3 regions of the Methylobacterium brachiatum genome follow, and region 1 is predicted to be linked to each of the others. Evidence: predicted binding sites of a transcription regulator. Region 1 holds the regulator's gene; each other region holds the start of a gene.

Region 1 (9,572 bases):
TGTTCAACGCGGCCGGGCGACGTTCGTACAGCCTGCCCGAGATCATCTGGAACGATCCGCAGTAACTCCGTTTGCCACTTCGGCGACGCGGCGTTCGATCAGGGGCGCTAGCAGAGCGTCGATCAGACGGTCTGCACCGGCCGTTGTAAGCGATGCTAGTTCGGCCGCGGTAAGCCGCTCTTGGTTCTGCGCCACCCGCCAGAGCAGGTTCACGCGCGGCTGGCTGATGAAGCCCGCCGCTCCCGATACGCGCGGCGCCGGCTCCGGCGCACGGTAGCCGAGCTTCATGAAGTGCGCCCGCACCCGGCACCAACCTGTCGTATCAAGATCGCGAACGCTGTGAACGCCGCCGCCGATCGTTATCACGATACCCATGAACTCGTCGTAGCTCAGGCCCAGCTGGTGCCGTGCCTCGCTCAGGATGCCGATCGCCTCACGGTCCATATAGTCCCGCTTCGGTAGAGATTTGGGTCCGCCCTCCTTCGTCAGATGATGGGCAAGGATGATGAAGTCGCGTCCGTCGATCCGCTCTGGTCGGTCTACGCCCACCAGCTCCACCAAGAGCGCCGCAAAGTACCGGTCGCTCATACCGAGGCGGCGGCGGCAGGCGTCGAGCCAGTCCCGATAATCGGCGGACACCCCTGGAAGGGCGTCGTCGCGGAAGCCGTAGCCGTAGAGGTTGTCTACTGCCAAGTCATACAGCGTGCGGGACACATCGAGCAGCGAGCCCCCGTTGCACATCATCGCCACAACATCGCTGACGAGGCGGGGTGCACCGAAGTCGGCGTGCGCCGCGCGGTGCAGCAGCAGGAAGTCTTGCGGCCTCAGCTCAGCGCCAGGCGCTACCTGCTCGGCCGCCAGGAGGAAGCGGTAAGCGTCACTCTTCAGCGCCGCGCGCATCGATGCGGGCAGGCTGGACACGCGAATGTCTCTATGCCGGCGGCCCATCACCTTCTCCGTGCGCACCTCCAGGACAGTGCCGAACCACGGCTCCTCGCGTCCCTTGGCGAATGCAGCGGCAATCCGCTGCATCTCATTCTGCGCGATCCCTGCCGCCTTCGCGGCCAGCTCAACGGAGACGAACCCGCCGATCGCGGCCTCGCGCGTGATCTCAGGCATTGCTCGCCTCCCGCTCGCCCTTGCGGGCCTTCATCGCCTTCAGGGCCGTTATGACTTTCGCGGCGCCGGCCGCAGGCAGGAAGCGCAGCGACGATGCGCCGTGGTAGCGCTCCAGCCAGGTGTTCAAGCCGGCTTCAACGTCGGCGTCGGTCTCGGCGGTGGGGCTGATCCACTCCCTCCATAGGGTGCGGATCAGCTCCACCTGCTCGGGCGAGGCGAAGCCCGGCCGGCGGCCGAACACTGGCCCGGCAGTGGCGACCGGCACGCGATCGAAGCCCTCGGCCTTCAGGAAGGCCATGATCAGGTCGATGCCGCGCCGATCGAGGTCGGCCGCCGAGACGACGCCGCCGAAGTCCTGAAGGATGGCGTGCCAGCGCCGCTCCACCATCTCGACGCGCTTACGGGCGACTTGGAGCAGGCGGAGCTGCGCGGGCGAGATCTCGCGGCGAGCGGCGTTGAATGCGGCTACGTCGAGACCGCGGCGCTCCCATCGCGCCAGCAGGTCGAGCAGCCCGCGGCCGACAAGATCGCGCAGATCGGCGACGCCGCCATGGCCGCGCAGGTCCGCCGCGTAGACGTGAGGCGTGAGGCCGAGCTGGCGCGCAGCTTCCTCGATCAGCTTGCGGGTGCGAGCCGAGATGATCGGTCGCTGGCGCGAGCGGAAGCCGGTCACGGTGAGATGGTCCAGCAGCCGGTCGAGCCCGGTTGCCGTGAGATCCTCGATCCGATCAGCGCCGCCATAGCGGCGCAGCACCTCGTCGAAGTTGGGGGTATCAGGGGCCGCCGCCGCGCGGGCGCGATCCAGGAGCTTGAGCTGCGCCGGTCGGATCACTGCGCGCCTCCATCTCCACGGGTGGCAGCAGCTCGCTCCTCCAGCGCCTCCAGGCGCGCCGCCATCGAGCGGATGCAGTCGATGACGATATGCGAGGCGGTGGTGAGTGGGCCTTCCGGTCCATCCTCCGTCACCGCCTTCTCGAACAGGTAGATGAGGCCGCGCAGGTTGTGGCCGATCATATCGGCGTCGCCCACGAGGCTGCGTAGGTCACCGATCCGGGCGGCAAGGATCCGAGCCTCGGCCGCATGTCGGGCTGCTGCCTTAGCAGCCTCGGCCTGGAGCACGGCGCGATCGTCACGCCAGCGCTGGAGCAGATCGTCTGGGACCTGTGGCTGAACGACGCGGCCGGTGGGGTCGACCCGCATGGATCGCGGGATGCGCGGCGCTGGATCCGCCGCAATGGGGGACGCTTGGGCTGCCATGATGCTTGCCTCGTCTCTGGAGTGACCGGCTGGGTTTGGCCCCAGCTCGGGGTACGCAACGAAGGGGGGATCAGCGCTTCCGCGGCAGGCGCTTGAGGCTGCTCTGCCGTTTGACCTGTGGGGCGGGCGAAGCTCTCGGCCCCTCCAGGTCTCGCTGGAAATGCGGGAAGGTCATCAGAGCCGCCCGGATGTCGACGGCATGGACCATCTTGCTCTGCCGCTCCCGTGCGAGGGCACGAGCCACGGGCAGCACCTTGCCGAGGCCGTCCGCGTGGCGAGCGCTGGCGAGATCCCGGCACAGCCGGAACGCGTCCATGCCCTCCACGTCGTAGCGGCTGGCGATTAGATCCGCGTCCGTCTCCAGGATGCAGTCGATTTCTTCCCGGATCGGGAGACGGCGAGCGATCTGCTGGATGGCGGCCTGGCTGGAGCTGACGAGCTTGATCACCTCGTCGTTGCCGACGAACACCATCTGGATGCGCGCCTGCTCGCTGATGGTCAGCAGTTCGCGCGCTGAGCGCAAGGTGAGGTTCTGCGCCTCATCGAACAGCATGACGGGCGCGAAGCACGCTTCCCGGCACAGGCGCTTGAGGGTCGCCGCGATGCTGTAGGCCGGGCGCACACCGAGGTGCGGGGCGACTTCCTCGAACACGGCCATTGTCGAGGCGCCCATCACGCTCGACACGGTGACGAGCCCGACAGATGGCCCCTCAAGCGTGCTGGAGCGGCGCACCGCTTCCTCCAGCGCCCGCGTCTTGCCGACGCCTGGCGAGCCGATGATCAAGGCGTTCTGGCCAAAGCGCAGGCAGCGGTCGATCGCCCCGTGGATGAGGTTGGCTGCCGAGGTCGGAACAAAGGGGGTTTCCCAGATGCCCTGCTCCCGCCGCCGAGCCTCGATCGCAGCCCGCCGCTTCGCCTCGGCGGTCGCGCGCACCTTTTCGGCCTCTCGTTCGTCGCGATCGCGCAGGAAGGCTTCGACAGCCTCCCGGTCCCGCCGCTCGTGCTCGGCGTGTATCCGCTCCAACATCTCGCGATCTTCCGGATCGTTCGGGTTGAACCCGATCCAAGGGCGCAGATCGGTCATGGCGTCCCTCTCAGCATCTGAGTGCGAGCCAGGGCGGCGTGGATCTTCGCCTCTTTCTCCGCGCGCTCGCGCTTCTTGCGATCGACCGGGTTCTCCAGGACTTGCCGGCCCATCTCGGCCATCGTGGAGGCGAGGCCGATCGTGCCCTTGCTCTCCGGCACGGGCTGCGCCGGCTGACGGGCGGCGGACGCGATCATCTCCGCGGGCACGTCGAGATCATCGATCTCGCTCGCCGCGGCGGCGATGTCAGCAAGTGCTAGCCCCTTGCGCCGCGCGGCCTCGCGCGCACCGCGTGGATCAAGCCGGGCATAGACTGGATCCGGGCGGGCGATGCCGATCAGCGCGCCCTGCATCGTCAGCACCGGGACGGCATCCCATGTGACGAACTTCGGCAAATGCACGCGCACGCGCTGGCCGCTCAGTCCGGCGAGCTGATCGCAGAAGTACACGTCGCCATCGAACCGGATCTTGCCGTCCGTGACGATGCGTGTGCCCTCAGTGGAGAAGGCCATCAGCAGCGCATCGGCATCTGCGTCGGTCCGCTGCCAGCCATCTTTGACGGCGCGCCCGTAGGCGACGGCCGGCGACAGGCCGCGCAGATCGCCCTTCTGAGGGTCGCTGTTGTAGTAAGCCAGCAGCCCCTCGAACCGGGCGCAGAATTCATCGAAGCTTCCGTCGAAGGGCTCCGGTGCGCGCCCGAGGTTGCCCGAGCGAGTCTTCATTCGGTCGCCGCCGATGTAGCCTTTCACCGGAGCCAGGATCTTCTGCTCCAGGACCCGGAACGAGCCCTCCAGGATGCCTTTGGCCGCGGCGTTGTACGGCGCCGCCCGCGTGATCCCGCCGCCCTGCCCCGACCGGCAGTCGAGGTTGGCGAGCTTGATGGCGTCGCGCACGAAGTCGGCGAAGGCGTATTCCGAGCCGTTGTCGAGGTAGAGGTGCGCCGGCATGCCCCAGTGCGGATCCTGGGTCATGGCGACGAAGCTGCGGATCAGATCGGCGTTGCGAACCGCGGTGCCGGGCTCGCACAGCACCAGGTCCAGACGCAGGCGGCGGTTCGCAGCATCGAGCCAGGCGATGCCCTTTGGCGTAGCCAACGTGCCGTCCTGCCGCCGCACGTACACATCAAAGTGGTGCACGTCGCCGTAGACCACTTCCATAGGCGCGAGGCCCGCCGAGGTGAGCCGCACCCGCGGCCGGGCATTGTCCCATTCCTTGATGTTGGTGTGGTACTCGTGGACCCGGCGAGCGTCCCGGCCGGCCTCAATGACGTGCTTCGGGAGCTGGCAAGCCGACAGGTTGGCTTCGTAGTCTCCAATCCCCACCTGGGCTGTCAGCTCGGCCAGCCGCTCGGATGCGAGGCGCAGGACGCCGCTGTAGCTCGTGCCATTGCCCCAGAGAGCGCGGATGTACCGCTGGATCGTCCCGGCGATCCGCTCGCGGGTCTCATCGTCCAGAGCAACCGTCGCGGCATCCCAGCGACGCGTGATAACGGGCAAGCTCTCCGGCTTCACCTCGCGCCGCTTGCGCACCAGGCCGCGGATGCCGCCGGCCGTCGCCTTGCTGACTTTGCGCTCGATGTCGCGACGGCTCGGAGAGAACCAATGCCCGTCCGGGCCGCACACCTCGACGCCCGCCAGCGCCTCGATCGCGGCCCGGCGCTCACGCGAGCCCTTCGGATGAGCCAGTGCAGGGCGAAGGAAGTAGGCCCACCACTCGGCTGCCTTGAGCGCCTTTGCAGACGGGTTCAACGACCCTTCAACGGGCGTGTGCGCTGACTGAATGCGGAGTTGAAGGTCGGCCGGCAGGCTATCGACCCGGACCTTCAAGTGAGTACCAGCCCTGCCGCCTCGACCATGCACAGGCATTGTGAGCATGTTCGCTCCCCGCCAAGGGAGACCGCGCGCCGCCCGCAGAAGAGCATTTCTCGCCTTCCGCTGAGAGATGCCGGCGACGTGAGCCAGGTCAGGCCCTGAGATCCACTCCGCGGTCATGCGGCGTTTTCGATCTCAGAAGCGACTCGGAGGATGCGAATACGAAGATCGATGGCGCGACGACCTAAGGACTGCCCCCTGAGGGCACGGTAGGCGAGGCGCCGATCGATGCCTTGCGCCATAAGCCAAGCGTTCAAAGACGTGCCAGCAGACACGAAGGTCGCTCGGATCCGCTGGTACTCGCGATCGTAGTCAGCTGCGGTGTCGTGGAGGATGGCTGTCATGCTATCGTACCCAAGGTCCGACAAAAGATGACATTTTGTGTCATCTTTTGTCAAGTTAGGGTGCGCGTGTCATGTCAGATGTCGAAGCCGAAATAAACGCGATGAAAATGCGGCTTGGCGTCGAATTAGACAGGGACCTCGCCGAAGAACTCAAAATCGTTCCCACTTCTGTGGCAGCGTGGCGCCGCAGGGGAAAGGTTCCCGATAAGTACAAGCTACGATATAAGATTGCTAAAGATGTACAAGAGATCCGATCTCAATCGTCATATCCGCATGGACTTCATGACGCTTATGTTTTCGCGCTGATCGCTATAGTCGCTTCCAAATTTCAGAGCGGTGGTGACTGGGACGATAGTTCTGTCGACGGGTTCGAGTTGGCTTGGATTGGTCAGAAATTATCGGCATTGCACCGTTCTCTAGCCAGCGAGCTGCGCTATGACCTCAGCCGCGAGAAACTGAGGACACGCTTTGACGACATAAGAGCGGAGATAGACGAAAAGGGCGTGTCAGCTTGGCTGGATGACCGTTTGTCATCTTAGCTGAGGTCCGCAATAGGGTCCGCAATCGGACAGATAGCAAACGCTGGGTCCGCAAAAAGCTGTTCCGTTAAAGCGGGTTACTCATAACTGGCGGCCGTTGAGAACGCCGACTAGGTTCCCCAATCGGAGCAAGCTAAGCCCCTGACGTGAAACGAATTTTCTGTCGTCGTCGCCAATTAGCGATGACATAGCCGTCGCCAAATTGGCTTCGCCGCCCCAAAGCTTGGCCGGATCAGGCTTGCGGAACACTTGCGGAACGTTTAACGTGTTCGTGATTTGTTTCCGAGGCCGCGTCGATGCGGTCCGCCAAGCCGCGAGTCCCCCGTCGATGCTCACGCGCAAGCAATTGGACCTCCTGCGTTTCATCCAGAGCCGCATGCAGGAATGCGGCGTCCCGCCCTCGTTCGACGAGATGAAGGACGCCCTCGATCTGAAGTCCAAGTCGGGCATCCACCGGCTGATCACGGCCCTGGAGGAGCGCGGCTTCCTGCGGCGCCTGCCGAATCGGGCGCGGGCCATCGAGGTGATCCGCATCCCCGAGAGCCTGTCGCAGGCCGCCGCGCCGCCGGCCGAGCCCCGCCGCTTCACCCCGAGCGTGGTCGAAGGTGGCAAGTCCAAGCTGCCGCCCCAGCCCGCGACCACCCGGATGATCGATGATGGCGGGCGCGCCATCTCGATTCCGGTGATGGGCCGGATCGCGGCCGGTACGCCGGTCTCGGCGATCCAGAACCAGAGCCACGCCATCACCATGTCGCCGGACTTCCTGGCCGGCGGCGAGCATTACGCCCTCGAAGTGCGCGGCGATTCGATGGTCGATGCCGGCATCCTGGACGGCGACCTCGTGGTGATCCGCAAGCAGGACACGGCCAATACCGGCGACATCATCGTGGCGCTGATCGACGACGAGGAGGCCACGCTGAAGCGCCTGCGTCGCCGCGGCTCCTCGATCGCCCTGGAGGCCGCCAACCCGGCCTACGAGACCCGCGTGCTCGGACCCGACCGGGTCCAGATCCAGGGCCGGCTCGTCAGCCTCGTCCGCCGCTACTGAAGCGGCTCGGCCGGCGCGTCGCCGGGCGCGGCTTCGGGACCGGCGGCGTCGGGCTCGGACGGGATCGGGGCGCCGGGAGCGGGCGTTTCGGTCCGCTGCACCGGTGACGGCCCGGCATTGGGGGACGGTCGCCAGGGAACGGAGCGGCCCTCGTCGTGGGCATAGCGAACCGTGAATCCCGCGCGGTCGGCCCGAAGGGCGACGGCGCCGTGGGCGGCGAGCGCCCGGCGGTCGATCACCAGCGGCGCGTGGCAGGTCGGCGGCGCGGCGAACCGGGTGATCAGCACGGCCGCCCGGGCGCAATCCTCCGCGAAGGCGCGCCGGTCGCGGACCAGGGCGATGGCGCGGCCATCCGGCAGGCGCGCGGTGCAGCCGAGACGGTCGCAGCGTCCGCTCTGCGCGACACCGCCGATCACGGTTTTGGCCGACCGGCCGTCGCCATCCGCCTTCAGCCACTGCTCCAGCACGAAGGCCGACGGGCTGCCCAGCGCTGCCAGGCGCCCATCGGTCCCGCGCACGGCCGCGCCGCCGCCCTGCCGGTCGATATAGAGGTCGAAGCGGTCCGGCATCGCGGCGAGGCCGAGCCCCAGCAGGGCGGGCGGCAGGGCGAGCCAGCGCAGCCGCGAGACCGGGAGCGTGGCCAGGAGCAGCCCCGCCGCCAGCAGCACCAGCGCGCCGGTGCCGAAAGCCGGCAGCACCAGGGTGGCCCGATCGAAGCCGGCGATCCACTCCGAGATCGCCAGCATGCCGCCCACCGCCTGCCCCATCAGCCACCAGACCGGCCGGTCGAGGGCGAAAGGATAGGCCAGGATCCCGATCACCGCCGCGGGCATCACCACCAGCGAGACGAGCGGCAGGGTCAGGGCGTTGCCGATCAGCCCGAATGGCTGGATCGTCTGGAAATGGTAGGTGGCGAATGGCGCGGTGGCGATCTGCGCCACGAGCGTCGTCGCCAGGGTACCGGTCACGGCCGCGAGGCCGGTGCCGACGAGCCGCTCGATCCGCCCTGCCCCCGGCCGCCGGAACAGGCCGCCGTCGATCAGCCGCGCGCAGGCGATCAGCCCGGCCACCGCCCCGAACGACATCTGGAAGCTCGGCCCCAACAAACCCTCGGGCTCCCGTGCCAGGGCGATCAAAGCGGCGAGCGCCAGGTTGCGCATCGACAAAGCCGGTCGGTCGACCAGGATCGCGCCCAGCATGATCAGGGTCATGATCAGCGAGCGCTCGGCGGCGATGTCCCAGCCCGAGAAGGCGCAATAGGCGGTGACGCCCAGCATCGCGAACCCGGCGGCGATCTTCTTGATCGGCCAGACCAGGGCGCAGAACGGGACGAAGGCGAGCAATGCTCGCACCAGCCAAAAGACCACGCCGGCGGCCAGCACCATGTGGAGGCCCGAGATGGAGACGACGTGATAGATGCCCGCGGCCCGGAGCGCGTCGTTGGCGGCCGGCCCGATCAGCCCGCGCTTGCCCGTCACGAGCGCGGCCGCCACCGCTCCCGCCTGGCCGCCCTCGGCTTGCGCGATCCGGCGCGTCAGCGCGTTGCGGGCCTCGTCCAGCAGGGCCGCGAGCCGCAGGCGCAGCGGCGGCGGTGCGGGCGGCGCCTGAACCGTGATCACGCCGATCAGCGAGCCCACCGCGCCGATCCCCTGGAAATAGGCATCCCGGGCGAAGTCGTAGCCGCCGGGTCGTGCCGCCTCGGGCGGCGGTAGCAATCGTGCCGTGGCGGCGATGAAATCCCCGGGCCGCAGGGGCGGCGCCGTCCGGAACGAGACCCGGACCCGGAGCGGCCTCACCGCCGGATCGAGCCCGGCGAAGCTCTCGACCCGGATCACGAGCCGGGCACCGACCTCGCGCTCGTCCAGCGCCTCGATCATTCCGGTGAGCGGCCCGATGGTGGTCCGGGACAGGATCGGGGCCGCCACCTGCCCGACCCGCCAGGTCGCCGCGGCGAAGCCGAGGAAGCCGGCAGCCAGCGCCAGCGCGAGAGCCAGGCTCCCCGGCCGCGCGCCCAGGAACGGCACCGGCGCGAGCGCCAGCGCCGCCCCGACGAGCGGCGCGGCCAGAAAGGGCGTCCCGTCCGCGCCCGCGAAGAACACCAGGATCCCGGTGCCGAACGCCACCGCCAGCCAGGGGAACAGGCGGCGCTGCTCGACCTCCCGGGCGAGGCCGCCGGCAAACCAGTCGCGCAGCGCCGGCGCCCATGCGGGGCGCGGCCCGGCGAGCGCCACCGCGCCGCCCGCCAGCCTCGCGCCGATCCGCCGCATCCGCCCTCGCCTCGCGCCGGGCGACTCAGCTCCGGCATGGGAT
Region 2 (9,572 bases), on a different contig from region 1:
TTCAAGCCGCGCGAGTACTGGTCGATCGTCGCGACCCTGACCACCACGGACGGCGCGACCTTCGAGGCGCGCCTGGTCGGGGCCGACGGCAAGCGGATCCAGCGCCTCGATGTCGGCACCGGCGACGCGGCGGCCGCGTTCAAGCGCGACCTCGAACTCGCGACCTTCCAGGTGGCGAGCGTCGAGGCGAAGCCGGCCAAGCGCCACCCGCAGCCGCCCTTCACCACCTCCACGTTGCAGCAGGAGGCCTCGCGCAAGCTCGGGATGGCGCCGGCGCAGACCATGCGGGTCGCGCAGCGCCTCTACGAGGGCGTCGATGTCGGCGGCGAGACGGTGGGCATCATCACCTACATGCGGACCGACGGCGTCGACATGGCGCCGGAGGCGATCCAGGACACCCGCAAGGTGATCGGCAAGGAGTTCGGCGACCGCTACGTGCCGGACGTGCCGCGCAAGTACAGCGTCAAGGCCAAGAACGCGCAGGAGGCCCACGAGGCCGTGCGCCCGACCGACATGAGCCGCCTGCCCAAGATGGTGGCCCGCCACCTCGAGCCGGAGCAGGCCAAGCTCTACGACCTGATCTGGACCCGCACGATGGCGAGCCAGATGGAATCGGCCGAGCTGGAGCGCACCACCGTGGACGTCACGGCCAATGTCGGCCCGCGCCGGATCGACCTGCGCGCCACCGGCCAGGTCGTGAAGTTCGACGGCTTCCTGGCCCTCTACCAGGAGGGCAAGGACGACGAGGAGGACGAGGAGAGCAAGCGGCTTCCGCCGATGAAGGCCGGCGACCCGCTCACCCGCGAGCGCATCACCGCGACCCAGCACTTCACCGAGCCGCCGCCCCGCTATTCCGAGGCGAGCCTGGTCAAGCGCATGGAGGAGCTCGGCATCGGCCGGCCCTCGACCTACGCGGCCGTTCTTCAAACGCTGCGCGACCGCGAATACGTGAAAATCGAAAAAAAGCGGCTTCAGCCGGAGGACAAGGGACGCCTCGTCACGGGCTTCTTGGAAAGCTTCTTCCGGCGCTACGTCGAGTACGATTTCACCGCCGACCTCGAAGGTCAGCTCGACCGGGTGTCCAACGCCGAGATCGACTGGCGGGCGGTGCTGCGCGACTTCTGGAAGGACTTTTCCGCGGCGATCGGCGAGACCAAGGAGCTGCGCGTCACCGACGTGCTGGAGGCGCTCAACGGTCTGCTCGGCCCGCACATCTTCCCCGACAAGGGCGACGGCTCGAATCCGCGCACCTGCACGGTCTGCGGCACCGGCCAGCTCTCGCTGAAGCTCGGCAAGTTCGGCGCCTTCATCGGCTGCTCGAACTATCCCGAGTGCAAGTACACCCGCCAGCTCTCGGCCTCCGGGATCGACGGCGACGGTGACGGTTCCTCGGCCGAGGGCGGCCAGCCGGGCGTCCGGGTGCTGGGCAACGACCCGGTGACCGGGATGCCGGTGACGATCCGGGACGGGCGGTTCGGGCCGTTCGTCCAGCTCGGCGAGGCCTCCACCGAGAAGGATGCGGCGAAGCCGAAGCGTTCCTCGCTGCCGAAGGGGCTCTCCCCCTCCTCGGTCGATCTGGACAAGGCCCTGGCGCTGCTGTCGCTGCCGCGCGAGGTGGCGCGCCATCCCGAGACCGGCGAACCGATCCTGGCCAATCTCGGCCGGTTCGGACCCTACGTGCAGCACGGGAAGACCTACGCCAATCTCGGCAAGGATGACGACGTGCTGGAGGTCGGGGCGAACCGCGCTATCGACCTGATCGTCGCCAAGGAGCAGGGCGGCGGCCGGGGCCGGCCGGCGGCCGATCCGGGCCGGCCGCTGGGCAAGGACGAGACGAGCGGGCGCGACCTCGTGGTCAAGGCCGGCAAGTACGGCCCCTACGTCACCGACGGCGAGGTCAACGCGACGCTGCCGAAGACGATGAATGCCGAGGCGCTGACCCTCGACGAGGCGATCGCGCTGGTGAATGCCAAGCGGGCGTCGGGTGGCGGCAAGCCGGCCAAGCGGACATCGGCCCGGAAGGCGCCGGCACGGGCGGCGGCCGCGGACAAGAAGCCGGCGGCCAAGAAGGCCCCCGCGAAGAAACCGGCGGCCAAGAAGAGCCCGGCGAAGAAATCGGGTGCCGGCTGAGAGCCGCGCCCGATCCCTTTGACGACTGGGCGCGAACGCTTCGGGCTAAGCCAGATAGGTGATGGTCGCGGCCAGGGCGGTGGCGACCGTCGCCAGCGCGATGGTCAGGCCGTTCACCAGGAAGCGGGCGGGCGGCACGGAGGCCGTCTCCTCGTCGCACCCGAAGACGGTGCCGGCGGCGCGCTCGAAACGGATCAGGGTGAGGCGGCGGGCCTCGATCGCGGCGTTGCTCATCGACGGCGGCTCCCTGACCACGGTCAAGCTCTTTCCCGGACAAACGCGGCCGGAGCCGCGCGGTTCCGATCCGGGCGGCAGCTGAGGAAGCCTTAACCCACGATTGTGCAACGTCGCGATGACGGCTCCGTCGCGCCAGGCCGGCCGCGCCCCTCGCTCGCGGCGGCGCAGCATGCGATGGTAAGGCCGTTCGGCGACGCACCGAACGCTCTGGATGTTTCTGTTTTGTTCCGCTATGATGCGGGGATGAAGGCGCATGCTGCACGATCCGACGCCCGTCTGCCCAACACCGAGCCGGCCGATGCGCCGCGTTCGCGGAGGCCGCGCGTGAGCGATCCGGCGCGCGACCTGTTCGGGCCCGGCGGCAAGCCCTCGGCCCTGCGTCCGGCGGAGCCGCGGCGGCGGCTCGCGGAATCCGCTTCGGTGCCGACCATCGCGGCGGCTGAGCCCGAGGCCGGCTACACCGCCTCCGACATCGAGGTGCTGGAGGGGTTGGAGCCGGTCCGGCGCCGGCCCGGCATGTATATCGGCGGCACCGACGAGCGGGCGCTGCACCACCTCTTCGCCGAGGTGATCGACAATTCCATGGATGAGGCGGTGGCCGGCCATGCCAGCTTCATCGAGGTCGAGCTCGAGGAAACCGGCTCGCTGGTGATCACCGACAATGGCCGCGGCATCCCGGTGGACCCGCACCCGAAATTTCCGGGCAAGTCGGCGCTCGAAGTCATCATGACGACGCTGCACGCGGGCGGGAAGTTCGACTCGAAGGTCTACGAGACCTCGGGCGGCCTGCACGGCGTCGGCATCTCGGTGGTGAACGCCCTGTCCGACCTCCTCGAGGTCGAGGTCGCCCGCAACCAGACCCTCTACCGCCAGACCTTCTCCCGCGGCCACGCGCAGGGGGCGCTGGAGCTGGTCGGCCGGGTGCAGAACCGGCGCGGCACCCGGGTGCGTTTCCACCCCGATGCTGAGATCTTCGGCTCGCTGAAGTTCGACCCGCGCCGCCTGTTCAAGATGGCGCGCTCGAAAGCCTACCTGTTCGGCGGCGTCGAGATCCGCTGGCGCTGCGCCCCTGCCCTGCTCGAGGGCCTGGAGGACGTGCCGGCCGAGGCGGTGCACCGGTTCCCGGCCGGGCTGCGCGACTATCTCGCCCGGGACATCGAGGGCAAGGAGCTGGTCACCGAGGCGATGTTCACCGGCAAGGTGACCAAGCCCGGCTCGCACGGCTCGCTCGAATGGGCGGTGGCCTGGATGGTCGCCGAGGACGGCTTCTCGCATTCCTACTGCAACACGATTCCCACCCCGGAGGGCGGCACCCACGAGGCGGGCTTAAGGGTCGCGCTGCTGCGGGGCCTGCGCGAGCATGCCGAGCGGGTGAACCAGGCCAAGCGCATGACGGCGGTGACCACCGACGACGTCATGGCGACCTGCGCGTCCATGCTCTCGGTGTTCATCCGCGAGCCGGAATTCCAGGGCCAGACCAAGGACAAGCTCGCCACCGTCGAGGCGCAGCGCATCGTCGAGACGGCGGTGCGCGACGCCTTCGACCATTGGCTGGCCGCCTCCCCGGCCCAGGCCAACAAGCTGCTCGACTGGGTGATCGACCGGGCCGAGGAGCGGCTGCGCCGGCGCCAGGAGAAGGAGGTCGCCCGCAAGAGCGCGACCCGCAAGCTGCGCCTGCCCGGCAAGCTGGCGGATTGCTCGGCCGCCGGCACGGCGGGCTCCGAGATCTTCATCGTCGAGGGCGATTCGGCCGGCGGCTCGGCCAAGCAGGCCCGGGACCGGACCACCCAGGCGATCCTGCCCCTGCGCGGCAAGATCCTCAACGTCGCCTCGGCCTCCCGGGACAAGCTCGGCGCCAACCAGCTGATCTCGGACCTGACCCTGGCGCTTGGCTGCGGCACCGGCGCGGCCTTCCGCGAGACGGATCTGCGCTACGACAAGGTGATCATCATGACGGACGCTGACGTGGACGGCGCCCACATCGCGTCGCTGCTGATCACGTTCTTCTACCGGCAGATGCCGAAGCTGATCGACCGTGGCCATCTCTACCTGGCGATCCCGCCGCTCTACCGGCTGCAGCAGGGCTCCAAGGTCGCTTATGCCCGGGACGATGCCGACCGGGAGCGGATCACCAAGACGGTGTTCAAGGGCGGCAAGGTCGAGATCGGGCGCTTCAAGGGCCTGGGCGAGATGATGCCGGCCCAGCTCAAGGAGACCACCATGGACCCGAAGAAGCGCACGCTCCTGCGGGTCGCGGTGCTCGACGAGGCACGGGAATCCACCGGCGACACGGTGGAGCGCCTGATGGGCAACAAGCCCGAGGCCCGCTTCGCCTTCATCAGCGAGCGCGCGGCCTTCGCCGACGGAGTCGATCTGGATATTTGAAGCGACGGGGCGCCCACGGGACGGCGCCCCGTCACTGCGCGCGCAGTGACGCAACCCAGGGTCGCGTGACCTGGAAAAACGTAGCGCCGCGCTGGGTTGCTTCGCTACGCCCGCAATGACGGCGAGGGAATCGCGGATTGACTTTGAAGCGGCGCGCCTGGATCGCAACCGCATCCAGTCCGGTGCCGGTCAAGCTACTCCGCCGCCGTCGCCTTGACCGGGTCGAAGGGTTGGGCGGCCGCGACCGTGTCAGTGCTCATGTGGAGCACGGCCGAGAATCGCTCCCCGCCCGGGCGCAGCACCAGGGCACCGGGCTCCACGGCGATGCGCTTGCTGCCGAGCCCCAGGGGGCCGCCGACATCCAGCACCACTGCCTTGAGGGCCCCGCCATCGGCGATCAGCAGGTCGTCGACCGTCCCGACCTTGTCGCCGGCCGCGTTGCGCACCGTGACGCCGATCAGGTGAGAGGCCAGGATGGTGGCCGGCTTGACGCCCTGCCGCTTGACCGCCGCTTCTGCGCTGGCCGCAATCGTCAATAGGCCGCCGCCAGCGCCGCCGGTCGATGTTCCCGGCCCGGTGCCCGGCAGCACCGTCTTGTTGCCGATCACGCTGGCATCCTGGGCCCGGGCCGGGAGCCCGGCGAGGCTGAGGAGAGCCAACGGTAGCAGGAGAAGGGATTTGCGCATCGGGGATCGCTCCGGCGCAGCCGAGCCATCCGCGCGCCGTCGGTGAAAAGCGGCCGCGGCGGCGGCTGTTCCCGTCGTCCCTGTCGCAGCGCGCATCCGGAAACGACGAAGGGCCCGACCTTGCGGTCGGGCCCCGTTGAGACGGCGCCGGCTGGGCCGGCGCCGATCGTCGATCTTAGTACGAGCCGAACTTGTAGTTCAGGCCGGCGCGGACGACGGCGAACTCGGTGTTGGCGGCGGCGCCGTTGAGGTACGCCACGCCGTTCGGGGCCAGCAGGTTGCCGTAGAACACGCCACCGGCGGTGTTCTTCTGGCGGTCGAGGTTCACGTACAGGCCTTCGATCTTCAGGGTCACGGCCGAGGACTTGAAGAAGTTCAGGAACGAGTCGGTGGGCAGGGCGTACTCGATGCCGCCGCCGACGGCGTAGCCGGAGCGGAAGCTGTCGCGGAAGCGGTTGCCAGCGAAGTTCTGGTCGTCCTGGCCCGAGCCGTAGGCGTAACCGCCGGTGGCGTACACGAGGGTCCGGTCGAAGGCGTAGCCGAGGCGGCCGCGCACGGTGCCGAAATAGTCGAGGCCGTTGCCGCTGGTGGCGACGAAGGCGCGGGGGGCCGAGAACGCGGTGCCCGGAACGCCGGTGACGCCGTAGTTCAGGGTGCCGTTGGCGCGGCGGGCGAAGTCGACATACTGGGCGTCAGCCTCGATACCGACCACGACGCCCGAGCCCGGCGTGAACTGGTAGTTGTAGCCGATCTGCGCGCCGCCGGTGAAACCGTCGTTGTTGCTGCGGTCGTTGACGCTGACGACGGCGTTCGTGTTGGCCGAGTTGATCAGCGAGCCGGACGGCAGGGCGTAGTTGGTGGTGTTGCGGCTGCTAGCGTCGAAGCCGTAGCCCGCGTTCACACCCACGTAGAAGCCGGTCCAGGTGAACACCGGCACCGGCGTGAACACCGGCGGCGGCGCAGCGCGACGCGGCAGGTCGGCCGCGGAAGCGGCGACGGTCATGCCGGCGAGAACGGTCGATGCAAGAAGAACTTTTTTCATGGTGCCATTGGTCCTGGGGTTGGCTTGAGCCGGCTGCCTTCTAGGCGCTCTCGGTCAGCGGGTCTGTCGCTTTCCTGCAACAAGCTTGGCCAGACTAGCGTGGTCTCGTCAACGAAAGGTGAAGGTTACGCGCACAGATTCCCCGTCCTGGCGTGAAACTGTGTATCAGAAGCTGCATCGACGCCCCGGCAAACCCTGAACATTAGTCGGTCGGTCGGATCGGGTGGCGATGGTATCTAGGCAGTCTGCGGGCCGTCATTGATCCGGGTGGCACAAACCGCGTTCGGCGACGCTGTTTTATTGCGGTCCGCCCGGCGCTCCAAAGCACGGTCTTGTGTCAACAGGCGGTTAACCCTGCCGGCTTTAGCATCCGCTTCAACCGTCGCCGGCTTCTCGGGCGGCGGAGAGGAATGCCCATGCTGCCGCCCGTCGAACGGCCGACGAAACCGTTCGGGACCCGCCGGCCGGCCGCGTTCGACGCGGCACCGGGCGCGACGCCGGAGCCCAGGGCGGGCGGCTCGACCCGGCCCGCGGGGTCCCTGGCCTGGGCGCTGCGCATCTCGGGCCTAGTCGGGCTGCTCGCCCTCGTGGCGACCCATCAGCTCGCCCGGCTCGGTCAGACCATCCCGGCGCCCACTCAGCTCGCTCTCGGCGGGCGCGCCGTTCCGGCCGATCCCGAGACGACCGGCTCGATCACCGCCGCCGGTGCCGCGCGCGCGACCCGCCTCGACCCCTGCCTGTTGCCCGCCCTGGACCGCCCGCACCCCTGATCGGCTGTGCGTGGGACCCGGATGCGCGCATTGCGAGATTGACAAGCAGCGCCAAGGCCCTAACTGACTGGCCCATGCGCCCCGCGGCCACGGGAGCGTTCGTGCGCCCTATCAGAGCCTTTCCGAGCCGTTGCCGCGACGGTGTCCACCGCGCCGGCCGGGCGCGCAACGGTTCCTGAACGCAGATGCCTTTTTCCGACCTGGGACTGAGCGAGAAAGTCCTCAACGCCGTCGAAGCGGCGGGTTACACCGAGCCGACGCCGATCCAGGCTCAGGCCATCCCCCATGTGCTGGCGCGCCGGGACGTCCTCGGCATCGCCCAGACCGGCACCGGCAAGACCGCGGCGTTCACGCTGCCGATGCTGACGCTGCTGGAGAACGGCCGCGCCCGGGCCCGGATGCCCCGCACGCTGATCCTGGAGCCGACCCGCGAGCTGGCGGCCCAGGTGGTCGAGAATTTCGACCGCTACGGCACCAACCACAAGCTCAACGTCGCCCTGATCATCGGCGGCGTCTCCTTCGCCGACCAGGATGCCAAGCTCACCCGCGGCACCGACGTGCTGATCGCCACGCCGGGCCGGCTCCTCGACCATTTCGAGCGCGGCAAGCTGCTGCTCACCGGGGTCGAGCTGCTGGTGATCGACGAGGCCGACCGGATGCTCGACATGGGGTTCATCCCCGATATCGAGCGCATCGTAAAGATGGTGCCGTTCACCCGGCAGACGCTGTTCTTCTCGGCGACCATGCCGCCGGAGATCGAGCGGCTGGCCGACATGTTCCTGCACAACCCGCAGCGGATCGAGGTGGCGCGGCCGGCTTCCACGGCCTCGACCATCACGCAGCGGCTGGTGGCGGTGGGCTCCGACGGCCATGCCAAGCGCGAGCGCCTGCGCAGCCTGATCCGGGGCGAGGCCGAGCTCAACAACGGCATCATCTTCTGCAACCGCAAGCGCGACGTCGCGCTGCTCCAGAAGTCGCTGGTGAGCCACGGCTTCGACGCCGCGGCGTTGCACGGCGACATGGACCAGCGTGCCCGCACCACGGCGCTCGACGCCTTCCGCAACGGCGAGACCGCGCTTCTGGTCGCCAGCGACGTGGCGGCCCGCGGCCTCGACATCCCGGCGGTCAGCCACGTCTTCAACTTCGACATCCCGCACCACCCGGAGGATTACGTCCACCGGATCGGCCGCACCGGCCGCGCGGGCCGCAGCGGCACCGCCTACACCCTGGTCGCCCCCGGGGACGACCGCTCCCTCGGCGCCATCGAGGCGCTGATCGGGCAGCCGATCCCGTGGTTCGACGGCGACCTGTCCACCGTGGCCGACCCGTCGGCCGATACCGGCACGCGCCATCGCGGCCGGTCGGGCGAGGGTCGCGGCGGGCGGCGTTCGGGCAAGTCCGAGGGCCGATCGTCCGAGAAGCGCGGCTCCGAGGGCCGCTCCTCCGAGGCCAAGGCGGTTGAGGAGAAGCCCGAGGTTCGGGCCGAACCCGCGCGGGCGGAGGCCAAGTCCAACGGGCGCGGCGAGGCCAGCGGTCGTCAGCGCTCGCGCGGAGATTCGTCCAGCCGGCGCGGCGAGGCGCGTCCGGCCCCGCGTCCCGAGCCGGTGCGCGAGGAGCGGTCGCGCGAGGAGCGTGGACGCCGCAACGATCCCGACGGCGATACGCCGATCGGTCTCGGGTCACATGTTCCGGCCTTCTTGCTTCGACCAGTCTTGGCAAAGAAAGATAAGTAACGTCCGGACATCCTAGCTTAACGTTCCTGCTACCAACCCGCCCTAGATTGGGATTCGGGCCGTGATGTCGCATTTCACCGGCGGCCTCGTACGGCGGGATGCGGATGAGCCAGGAGACCTATTCGGATCGTGACCGCAGCTTCGCGCTGGCGAAGCGCGCGCACGATCTGATCCGCGATTACGGTCCCTCGGCCACGCCGCGGGCCTACGCGGTCTGGTACGCCTACGTCTCGGGCGAGCTGCCGCTGCTCGGCGATTCGATCAAGCGCCTGACCACGCAGAACGGCAGCCTGACCGAATCCGATATCGACGACCTGCACGAGACCTATCTCGACGGACGCCAGCTCACGAGCACCACCGGCGATGTCAGCCGCGGCATGCTCGACGAGATCGCGGCGGTGACCGAGATCCTCGACCTGTCGCTCGGCTCGACCGCGCAATACGGCGAGGCCCTGCGCGGGCTCGCCCAGGACCTGGCCCAGGGCATGCCGACCCGGGCCCGGCTCGGCGAGATCGTGTCGACCCTGGTCTCCACCACCCGCGAGGTCGCGGTGAACAACCGGGTGCTGGAAGCGCGGATGCGCGAGAC
Region 3 (9,572 bases), on a different contig from region 1:
CGGTGGGCGAGGGGGTCTCGAACATCAAGCCCGGCGACCGGGTGGCCTACGGCTCGGTGCCGGATGGCTGCTACGCCGAGGAGGCGGTGATCCCGGCCGCCGCCGCGGTGCCGATCCCCGACGGCGTCGACGAGAAGACCGCCGCCGCCATGATGCTCAAGGGCCTGACCGCCGAGTACCTGCTGCACCGGACCTACGCGGTGAAGCCCGGCGACACGATCCTGTGGCACGCCGCCGCCGGCGGCGTCGGCCTGATCGCCTGCCAATGGGCCAAGCATCTCGGCGCCACGGTGATCGGCACCGCCGGCAGCCCCGAGAAGGCGGAGCTGGCCAAGCAGAACGGCTGCGACCACGTCATCCTGTACCGCCAGGAGGACGTCGCCAAGCGGGTGCGCGAGCTGACGGACGGCAAGGGCGTGCCGGTGGTCTATGACGGCGTCGGCCAGGCGACCCTGATGGGCTCGCTCGACAGCCTCGCGCCGCTCGGCCTGCTGGCGAGCTTCGGCTCGGCCTCCGGGCCGATCACCGGGCTCGATCTCGGCCTGCTCGCCCCGCGCGGCTCGCTCTACGTGACCCGGCCGACGCTGGCGACCTTCTCGTCCAACCGCGCCACCCTGGAGGAGGCGGCCGCCCGCCTGTTCAAGGTGGTCGGCGACGGCGCCGTGAAGATCGCCGTCAACGCGACCTACCCGCTCGCCGAGGCGCAGCAGGTGCACCGGGACCTGGCCGGCCGGGAGACCACCGGCTCGATCGTGATGCTGCCGTGACACCCGGCGCTGCCGACCTGCTCCTCGTCATCGACGTGCAGGTCGATTTCCTGCCGGGCGGGGCCCTCCCCGTCCCGGACGGGGACGCGGTGGTCGGGCCGGTCAACGCGCTCCAGCACCGTTTCCGGCACGTGGCGCTGATGCAGGACTGGCATCCGGCCGACCATGTCTCCTTCGCGGACACCCATCCCGGGCGGGCCCCGTTCGAGACGGTGGCACTGCCCTACGGCCCGCAGGTGCTGTGGCCCCGGCACTGCGTCCAGGGCAGCCCAGGGGCGGGTTTCGCGCCGGGGCTGGCCACCGACCGGGCGAGCCTGGTGGTCCGCAAGGGCCTGGACCCGCGCGTCGACAGCTACTCGGCGTTTCTCGAGGCCGACCGCACCACCCGCACCGGGCTGGCCGGCGCGCTCACCGAGCGCGGCATCTCCCGCGTCGTCCTGTGCGGCCTCGCCACCGATTTCTGCGTGCTCTGGAGCGCGCTCGATGCCCGCGCGGCGGGTTTCGACGTCTGGGTGGTGGCGGATGCGGTGCGCGGGATCGACCTCGACGGGTCGGTCGAAGCGGCCTGGGCCCGAATGACGGCGGCCGGCGTGCGCCGGATCGGCTCGAACGCGATCGCCTGAACGCCCCCGGGAGGCGAACCGCCGCATGCGCGGCGGGCGACCGCCCGGAGCCCGACGCGTTGGCCCGGCTCCGGAACCCGACAGGAGTCAGGCCATGTCATCCAAGCACCCGAAGACCGAGACCCCGACCGACGCCGACCTCAAGGGCAATCCCGGCATCGGCACGTCCAAGGGCATGAGCGGCGCCGACCCGGAAGACCTGGAGGCGGATTCGACCTTCGAGGGCGACGTCGAGAACGAGACCAAGCCGGACGGCGGCATCGACCCGAACCATCGCCCGCGCAAGAACGCCTGATCCAGGAAGCCCGGGCCCGCCTGGCCCGGGCCGCTTCGCGTCAGCGGGCGCGGGCCGGCGCCCTCGACCGCTGCGGCGCGGTGATCGCATCGGTGGGGGTAGTCCCGTCGCTGAGGAAGCCGTAGCCCGGGCTGCCCGACGAAACGTAGAGCTGCGGAGGGCTCGCAGTGTAGCCCCGCAGGAGGGCGGCGTTGGCGGCCCCGAACGACGCGGTGTTGTCGGCGCGGGCGGCGCCCGCCGGCACGCCCAGCAGCAGAGCGGCCGCCAGGGCCAGGGAGAAGGGCTTCGACATGGGGCGGATCCTTTGATGTGGGCGCGGTTCGGGCGATCCCCGACAGCACGGGATGACCCCCATCTGTGGTTGCCGAGCCGCAGCCGACGTGTGGCACCGCACAATGGACGCGGCAGCGCACCATGGTGCGCCTGCGACGGATCGGAGCATCATTCCGAAAGGTGGTGTCCGGCCCTCGGGAAAAAGGAGGATGCGACACCGGGAACCCGGCGCATCGGTCCGGTTCCGGCGGCCCGGACGCGCCCCTAGAGTCCCAGCCCGAGCTGCAGCGGCTCTTCTTTCTCCCCCTGCTCGAAGCCCGAGAGCGCGATCCCGATCAGCCGGGCGCTGCGCCTGAGGGGAAACAGGCCGGCGAGCAGGTCCAGGCCGATCCGCTCGAGGGCGGCCCGGTCGGCCACCGGGGCGGAGAGCGACTTCGCCCGGGTGACCTGCGCGAAATCCGAGAATTTGAGCTTCAGGGTCACGGTCCGGGCCCGCATCCCCTTGGCATCCGCCCCGGCCCAGACCTTGTCGAACAGGGGCGCGAGCCGCGCCGCCAGGACGTCGAAAGCGGCCGTATCCTCCGAGAAGGTGGTCTCCGCCCCGATCGACTTGCGCACCCGGTGGGCGCGCACCGGCCGCATGTCGAGCCCGCGGGCGACCGCGTGGTAATAGGCCCCGGCCGACCCGAAGGCCTCGCGCAGCCGGTCCGGATCCCAGGCGCGCAGATCGGCCCCGGTCTCGATGCCGAGCCGCTTCATCTTCGCCTCGGTGACCGGCCCGACCCCGTGGAACCGGCCGATCGGCAGGGCGGCGACGAAATCCGGCCCCATGGACGGGGTGATGACGAACAGGGCGTCGGGCTTGCGGTAGTCGGAGGCGACCTTGGCCAGGAACTTGTTGTACGAGACCCCGGCGGAGGCGACGAGGCCGGTGCGCTCCAGGATCTCCGCCCGGATCGCCTTGGCGACGGCCGTCGCCGTGGGAAGGCCCAAGAGATTCTCGGTGACATCGAGATAGGCCTCGTCCAGGGCCACGGGCTCGATCACCGGCGTGTGCCGGGCGAACACCGCCCGGATCTCCTCCGAGACCGCCCGGTAGACCTCGAAGCGCGGCTTCACGAACAGCAGGTCCGGGCAGAGCCGCCGGGCGGTGGCCGACGGCATGGCCGAGCGCACGCCGAACCGGCGCGCCTCGTAGCTCGCGGCCATCACCACGCCCCGCTCCCGGGAGCCGCCCACGGCGAGCGGCAGCCCGCGCAGGGCGGGATCGTCGCGCTGCTCCACGGAGGCGTAGAACGCGTCCATGTCGATATGGATGATCTTGCGGAGGGCGACCTCCGGATCCATCGCCGCCTCGGGGTCCGGCTCGAGTTCTTGATCTGTTCCGAAAGAGCGCGGCGGGGCGGCGGGGTCAAGGCGGGTCGCGCGCACCTCAACAGGGATATCCGCCTCACCCCCTCATCCCGAGGTGCCGCGTCAGCGGCCTCGAAGGAGGCTTCCAGGGATCGCGCGGCCGGCTGGAGCCTCCTTCGAGGCCTCCGCTGCGCTGCGGCCCCTCAGGATGAGGGGGTGGGTCGGAGGCTCGTCCGATCCCGCGCGGGCGGCGGGCCGCCTCAGGTCACGCTGCCGTAGAGGTCGTAGGCGTCGGCCCGGTCGATCTTCACGGTGACGATGTCGCCGGGGCGCACCGGGCGCCGGAAGGCGGCGTGGACGGTGCCGTCGATCTCGGGGGCGTCGGCCTTCGACCGGCCCTTGGCGATCCCGCCCTCGACGGAATCGACGATCATGGCCAGCCGCTTGCCGACCTTGGCCCGCTGGAGCCGGAGTGAGATCGCGTTCTGCGTCTCCATGAACCGGCGCTTGCGCTCGGCCTTCAGCTCCGGCGGCACGAGGTCGCCCAGCGCGTTGGCGGTGGCGCCGGCCACCGGCTCGTATTCGAAGCAGCCGACGCGATCGAGCTTGGCCTCCTGCAGCCAGGCCAGCAGCTCCTCGAACTCGGCCTCGGTCTCGCCCGGGAAACCGACGATGAAGGTCGAGCGGATGGCGAGGTCCGGGCAGGTCTGCCGCCAGCTGCGGATCCGGTCGAGCTGGCGCTCCTGGTTGCCGGGCCGGCGCATCCGCTTGAGCACGGAGGGGCTGGCGTGCTGGAGCGGCATATCGAGATAGGGAAGGACCTTGCCCTCGGCCATCAGCGGGATGACCTCGTCCACGTGCGGGTAGGGGTAGACGTAGTGCAGCCGCACCCAGGCCCCGAGCTCGCCGAGCTCCTTGGTCAGGTCGTAGAACTTCGCCCGCACGCTCCGGTCGCGCCACGGGCTCTCACTGTAGCGGACATCGACCCCGTAGGCGCTGGTATCCTGCGAGACGACCAGGAGCTCCTTCACGCCGGCTCTGACCAGTTTTTCCGCCTCGCGCAGCACGTCGCCGGCCGGGCGGCTGACGAGGTTCCCGCGCAGGGACGGGATGATGCAGAAGCTGCAGCGGTTGCTGCAGCCTTCCGAGATCTTCAGGTAGGCGTAGTGGCGCGGGGTGAGCTTGATCCCCTGCGGCGGCACCAGATCGAGGAACGGGTCGTGGGCCGGGGGCACCGCCTCGTGGACCGCCGCCAGCACGGATTCGTAGGCCTGGGGCCCGGTGACCGCGAGCAGGTCCGGATACTTCTCGCGGATCTCCTCGGGCTGCGCGCCCATGCAGCCAGTGACGATCACCCGGCCGTTCTCGGCCATGGCCTCGCCGATCGCCGAGAGCGATTCCGCCTTGGCCGAATCCAGGAACCCGCAGGTGTTGACGATCACCACGTCCGCCCCGTCGTGGCGGCGGGCCAGCTCGTAGCCCTCGGCGCGCAGATGCGTGAGGATCCGCTCGGAATCGACCAGGGCCTTGGGGCAGCCCAGCGAGACGAACGAGATTTTGGGGGCGGCCCCGGGGGTAGCCCCCTGAGGTGCGGGCGTGGCGGTTGCGGTCATGGTCGCATTCGGAAGACGGGTCGGACGCCACCCTCGCGTGCAGCCGGTGGATCGGGTCGCACGGAGCGCGCGGATCGGCGTTCGGGATCGCGCCCTATAGCGGTTCTAACGCGCTCGCGCGAGACCGGCCGCCGCAGGGGTGCCCGGCCCGGTGCGGGAGGCTGGCACCGCCATCGAAACTTGGCTGTTTGCAGGGCTTTGCCGGCGGCTCCTGAGATCCCACATCAAGTCCTGCCGGCCTTCTCCCACGCCCGGGACGGGTCCCGACCGCCCTCGACGGGCGCGGCCTTGCGCGGAACTGCCGCTTTCCCCGCGGCATCGCCTGTGCAACGGCAGCGCGCGGGGCGCGTGCCCTCAGGACATGAGCCCGAACCCGGTCATGTGGACCCAAGCGATCTGGACCCAAGAGATCTGGACCCGAGAGATCCCCGTCATCGATCCCGTCGCGGCGGCCGCCCGGTTGCGGTCCCTGCCGGATCTGGCCTTCCTCGACAGCGCCATGCGGCACGACGCGCTCGGCCGGCACTCGATCGTGGCCGCCGACCCGTTCGCGCGCTTCCGGTTTCGCGACGGGCGCGCGACCTTGGACGGGCGCCCGGTCCCGGGCGGGCCGTTCGCGGCTTTGCGGGCCTGCCTGGCGCCCTACCGGGTCGAGCCCGATCCAAAAAACCCGTTCCCGGGGGGCGCCATCGGCTATCTCGCCTACGATCTCGGGGCGCAGCTCGAGCGGGTCGCGGCCCCTGCCCGGCGGGCGGGGCTCACCGACGACATCGCCGTCAATCTCTACGACACGGTGCTGGTGATCGACCACGCCGCCGGCACCGCCCGGCTCGTTGCCACCGGCTTCCCCGAGACCGAGCCGGCGGCCCGGCAGGCGCGGGCCGAGGCGCGGCTCGCCGCCTTCGCCGACCGGCTCGGCACCGAGATCCCGCCGGAAGAAGCGCCGCCGAGGGCCGCAAAAGACCTCGTGTGGCGCTCGAACTTCGACCGGCAAACCTATGAACAGGCTGTCGAAAAGGTCCGCGCCTATATCCGGGCCGGCGACATCTACCAGGCGAACATCGCCCAGCGCTTCAGCGCCGACCTGCCGGAGGGTTTCGACCCGTTCGCGCTCTACCGGCGCCTGCGCGCCACCAATCCGGCGACCTTCGGAGCCTATCTGGAACTCGAAGGGCTGACCGTCGCGTCCTCCTCGCCCGAGCGTTTCATCCGGCTCGACGGCCGGCACGTCGAGACCCGGCCGATCAAGGGCACCGCCCGCCGGCTCGACGATCCGGAGGCCGACCGGGCGGCGGCCGAGGCGCTCCTGGCCTCGGTCAAGGAGCGGGCCGAGAACGTCATGATCGTCGACCTCTTGCGCAACGACCTGTCCCGGGTCTGCGCGCCCGGCAGCGTCGCCGTTCCCACCCTGTGCGGGCTCGAGACCTACGCCAACGTCCACCACCTCGTCTCGGTGGTGACCGGGACGCTGCGCGACGGGCTCGACGCCCTCGACCTCCTGGAGGGCACCTTCCCCGGGGGCTCGATCACCGGGGCCCCGAAGATCCGCGCCATGGACATCATCACCGAGATCGAGGGCGATGCACGGGAACTCTATTGCGGCGCCATCGGGCGGATCGGCTTCGACGGCGCGCTCGACACCTCGATCGCGATCCGCACCGTGTTCATGGATGACAGCCAGGCCGTCCTGCAGGCCGGCGGCGGCGTGACCCTGCTGTCGGAGCCCGGCCCGGAATACGACGAGACCCTGGCCAAGGCCGCCCGGGTGTTCGAGGCCTTCGCATGATCCTCGTCCTCGACAATTACGATTCCTTCGTCTTCAACGTCGTCCGCTACCTGGAGGAGCTGGGCGAGACGGTCCGGGTCGTGCGCAGCGACGCGCTCGACGTCGCCGGCATCCGGGCGCTCGCCCCCGACGCCCTGGTGGTGTCGCCGGGCCCCTGCACCCCCGCGGAGGCCGGCATCTCCCTGCCGGCGATCCGCGACCTGTCCGGCGAGGTGCCGATCCTCGGCGTCTGCCTCGGCCACCAGGCGATTGGCGCGGCCTTCGGCGGCACGGTCGCGCGGGCGCAGCGCCCGCTGCACGGTCAGGCGACCCCGATCGAGCACCGGGGCGAGCGGCTGTTTTCCGGACTTCCGGCGCCGATGCCGGTGGGCCGCTACCACTCGCTGGTGGTCACCCCCGGCCCCGACATGGACAAGCACCTCTCGATCGACGCGGTCTCGCAGGAAGGCGAGGTGATGGCGCTCTCGCACCGGACCCAACCGACCTACGGCATCCAGTTCCACCCGGAATCGGTGCTGACCGAGGGCGGCCACGCCCTGTTCGCCAACTTTTTGGGCCTCGCCCGCGCCTGGCGCGACGAGCACAGCCATCAGGACGGGCGCGACGATGCTGTGGCGTGACGGGACGATCGTCCCTGGAACACGGGCGCCCCTGGACCACACCGATCGCGGCCTGACCCTGGGCGACGGCCTGTTCGACACGGCGCTGGCGCTGGGCGGCCGGGTGGCCTTCGAGGACGCCCATATCGCCCGGCTCTTCGCCGGGGCGGAGACCCTCGGGATCCCCGCCGAGGCGGACAGAATCCGCGCCGCCATGCGGGCGCTCGCCGGACAGGGCAGGGGGGACGCCGACCGGCTGGCGATCCGCACCACCCTCACCCGGGGCTCCGGTCCGCGCGGGCTGAAGCCCCCGGCGGATCCGCATCCGACCCTGTTCGCCACCGCGGCGCCGAGCGCCAGGGGCGCGGCCTTCGCGCCCCTGCGGCTGTGGCCGACCGGGATCGCCCGCAACGACACCTCGCCCGCCGCCCGGCTGAAGACGCTCGGCTATCTCGACGCGGTGCTGGCCGCCGGGGAGGCCGCCGCCTCGGGCTTCGACGAATCCCTGTTCTGCAACACGAGAGGCCGCGTCGCCTGCGCGGGCACCGGCAATGTCTTCGCGCTGTTCGGTGACCGGCTGGTCACGCCGCCGCTCGCCGACGGCGTGCTCGCCGGGATCGTGCGCGCGGAGGTGCTGGGGCTCGCCGGGGCGTGCGGCTTGCGCGCGGAGGAGGAATCCCTGTCCCTGCCCGAGTTCCTCGGCGCGGAGGCGGTGTTCCTCACGAACTCCCTGCGGCTCCTCGCCCCCGTGACGGCGATCGGCGCCACCGCCTTCGCCAGCCCGAACCACCCGGCCGTGGCCCGGCTGAGTGCGGCGCTGCGAAGCGCAATCGCCCGCGCCTGCGGGGTCGCGGAAGACCGGGTCGGATGACCGGGCCGACATCCGAGACCTGGCGCCGCCGGCTGCGCTACGCCCTGGCCCTCATCTATGCCGGCATCGGGATCGTCCACCTCGTGGCCGCGGACGCGATGCTGCCGCTGATGCCGGATTGGGTGCCGGCGCCGCGCTTGGTGATCCTGGCCACCGGCCTGTGCGAGATCGCCGGGGCGATCGGGCTCCTGACCCGGTCGCTGCGCCGGGCGGCCGCGATCGGGCTCGCCCTCTACGCGGTCTGCGTCTACCCGGCCAACCTCAAGCACGCCTTCGACGCCGTCCATGTCGACGGCATCCCGGATTCCTGGTGGTACCACGGCCCAAGGCTGGCGTTTCAGCCGGTCTTCGTCTGGGCGGCGCTCTGGGCCGGCGGCGTGATCGACTGGCCGGTCCGCCGCCGCTGAGGCGACAGCCTATCGAGCGCGCCGGCGAGCCGGCATTCGCGCGGCCCCGGACGGGACGGCGGCCGCGCCGGCCAGCAATGCCTGAGAAACCGTGATCACAGGATCCCGGGATCTCTGGCTCACGGCAGGCTTTGATCCTGGGATCGCCGCGGATAGACTGTGGCGCGGTCGCCGCACGCGCTGGAACATCGCGTCGCCCGGCCCCGATACGGGCGATGGACATGACGAAGCGCCGCGCGGCCGGCCGCACGACACCGATCGCCGACACGCTGCCGGAGCAGGCCGAGGTCGAGCGCGCCATCGAAGCCGTCCTCGACCGCCTGCGGCCCAAGCCGGCGGCTGCGCCCGCATCGCGGGCACCGAAGGTCGAGGGCCCGCGGGGATCGGGCCCGGGCCGGAAGGGCGACTGAGCGGTCCCGGCCGGCCCGAAAGGTTCCTCCACAGGGCGAAGATTTCGCCCGGACCCGTCGGGCCCGACCGGCGTTCCCCGTCCGGAAGCCGCGTTCCCGAACGCGGCCCGTATCGGAGATAGACCGCCATGGCCAAGCCGAAGACGCTGCACGACGCCTTCTACGAGACCCTGAAGGACGTCTATTATGCCGAGAAGCAATCCGTGAAGGCGCTCAAGAAGTCCGCCAAGGCGGCCGAGCACCCGGAGCTGCGCCAGGCCTTCGAGACCCATGCCGAGGAGAGCGCCCAGCAGGTCGAGCGCCTGACCCAGGTGTTCGAGATCATCGGCAAGCCCGCCCGCGCCAAAACTTGCGAGGCGATGCAGGGCATCACCTCGGAGATGGAGGAGGATCTGGAGGATTTCGCCGACAGCCCGGCCGCCGACGCGGTGCTGGCCGCCTGCGCCCAGGCGGTGGAGCATTACGAGATCGCCCGCTACGGCACCCTGAAGACCTGGGCCCGCCAGCTCGGCCACGAGGAGGCCGCCAAGCTCCTCGACGAGACCCTGCAGGAAGAGAAGAAGACCGACGCGCTG

Evidence for each region. Region 1 encodes LexA, which represses DNA repair genes until DNA is damaged. Its sites were predicted from a motif close to TGTTCNNNNTGTGTTCNG; they were not measured.
Region 2: the regulator LexA is predicted to act here: its motif matches at 2,580-2,597, upstream of parE (DNA topoisomerase IV subunit B).
Region 3: the regulator LexA is predicted to act here: its motif matches at 3,328-3,345, upstream of dinB (DNA polymerase IV).

What each region holds. Positions count from the first base shown of each region.
Region 1 covers NZ_FOQW01000004.1:214,648-224,219, forward strand. Annotated here, with positions in the region: gene BMZ47_RS05315 (hypothetical protein) at 43-1,119, opposite strand; gene BMZ47_RS28780 (regulatory protein GemA) at 1,112-1,951, opposite strand; gene BMZ47_RS05325 (hypothetical protein) at 1,948-2,319, opposite strand; gene BMZ47_RS05330 (AAA family ATPase) at 2,447-3,460, opposite strand; gene BMZ47_RS05335 (Mu transposase C-terminal domain-containing protein) at 3,457-5,286, opposite strand; gene BMZ47_RS05340 (helix-turn-helix domain-containing protein) at 5,448-5,675, opposite strand; gene BMZ47_RS27855 (hypothetical protein) at 5,747-6,214, shown strand; gene lexA (transcriptional repressor LexA) at 6,543-7,262, shown strand; gene BMZ47_RS05350 (ComEC/Rec2 family competence protein) at 7,256-9,529, opposite strand.
Region 2 covers NZ_FOQW01000014.1:117,634-127,205, forward strand. Annotated here, with positions in the region: gene topA (type I DNA topoisomerase) at 1-2,130, shown strand, start outside; gene BMZ47_RS19300 (hypothetical protein) at 2,176-2,364, opposite strand; gene parE (DNA topoisomerase IV subunit B) at 2,692-4,752, shown strand; gene BMZ47_RS19310 (PRC-barrel domain-containing protein) at 4,947-5,438, opposite strand; gene BMZ47_RS19315 (outer membrane protein) at 5,614-6,480, opposite strand; gene BMZ47_RS19320 (hypothetical protein) at 6,897-7,250, shown strand; gene BMZ47_RS19325 (DEAD/DEAH box helicase) at 7,436-8,983, shown strand; gene BMZ47_RS19330 (GGDEF domain-containing protein) at 9,088-9,572, shown strand, end outside.
Region 3 covers NZ_FOQW01000020.1:2,480-12,051, reverse strand. Annotated here, with positions in the region: gene BMZ47_RS22825 (quinone oxidoreductase family protein) at 1-767, shown strand, start outside; gene pncA (bifunctional nicotinamidase/pyrazinamidase) at 764-1,390, shown strand; gene BMZ47_RS22815 (hypothetical protein) at 1,485-1,685, shown strand; gene BMZ47_RS22810 (hypothetical protein) at 1,726-1,977, opposite strand; gene dinB (DNA polymerase IV) at 2,223-3,305, opposite strand; gene rimO (30S ribosomal protein S12 methylthiotransferase RimO) at 3,572-4,924, opposite strand; gene pabB (aminodeoxychorismate synthase component I) at 5,304-6,710, shown strand; gene BMZ47_RS22790 (anthranilate synthase component II) at 6,707-7,330, shown strand; gene BMZ47_RS22785 (aminotransferase class IV) at 7,317-8,180, shown strand; gene BMZ47_RS22780 (DoxX family protein) at 8,177-8,587, shown strand; gene BMZ47_RS22775 (hypothetical protein) at 8,803-8,997, shown strand; gene BMZ47_RS22770 (YciE/YciF ferroxidase family protein) at 9,126-9,572, shown strand, end outside.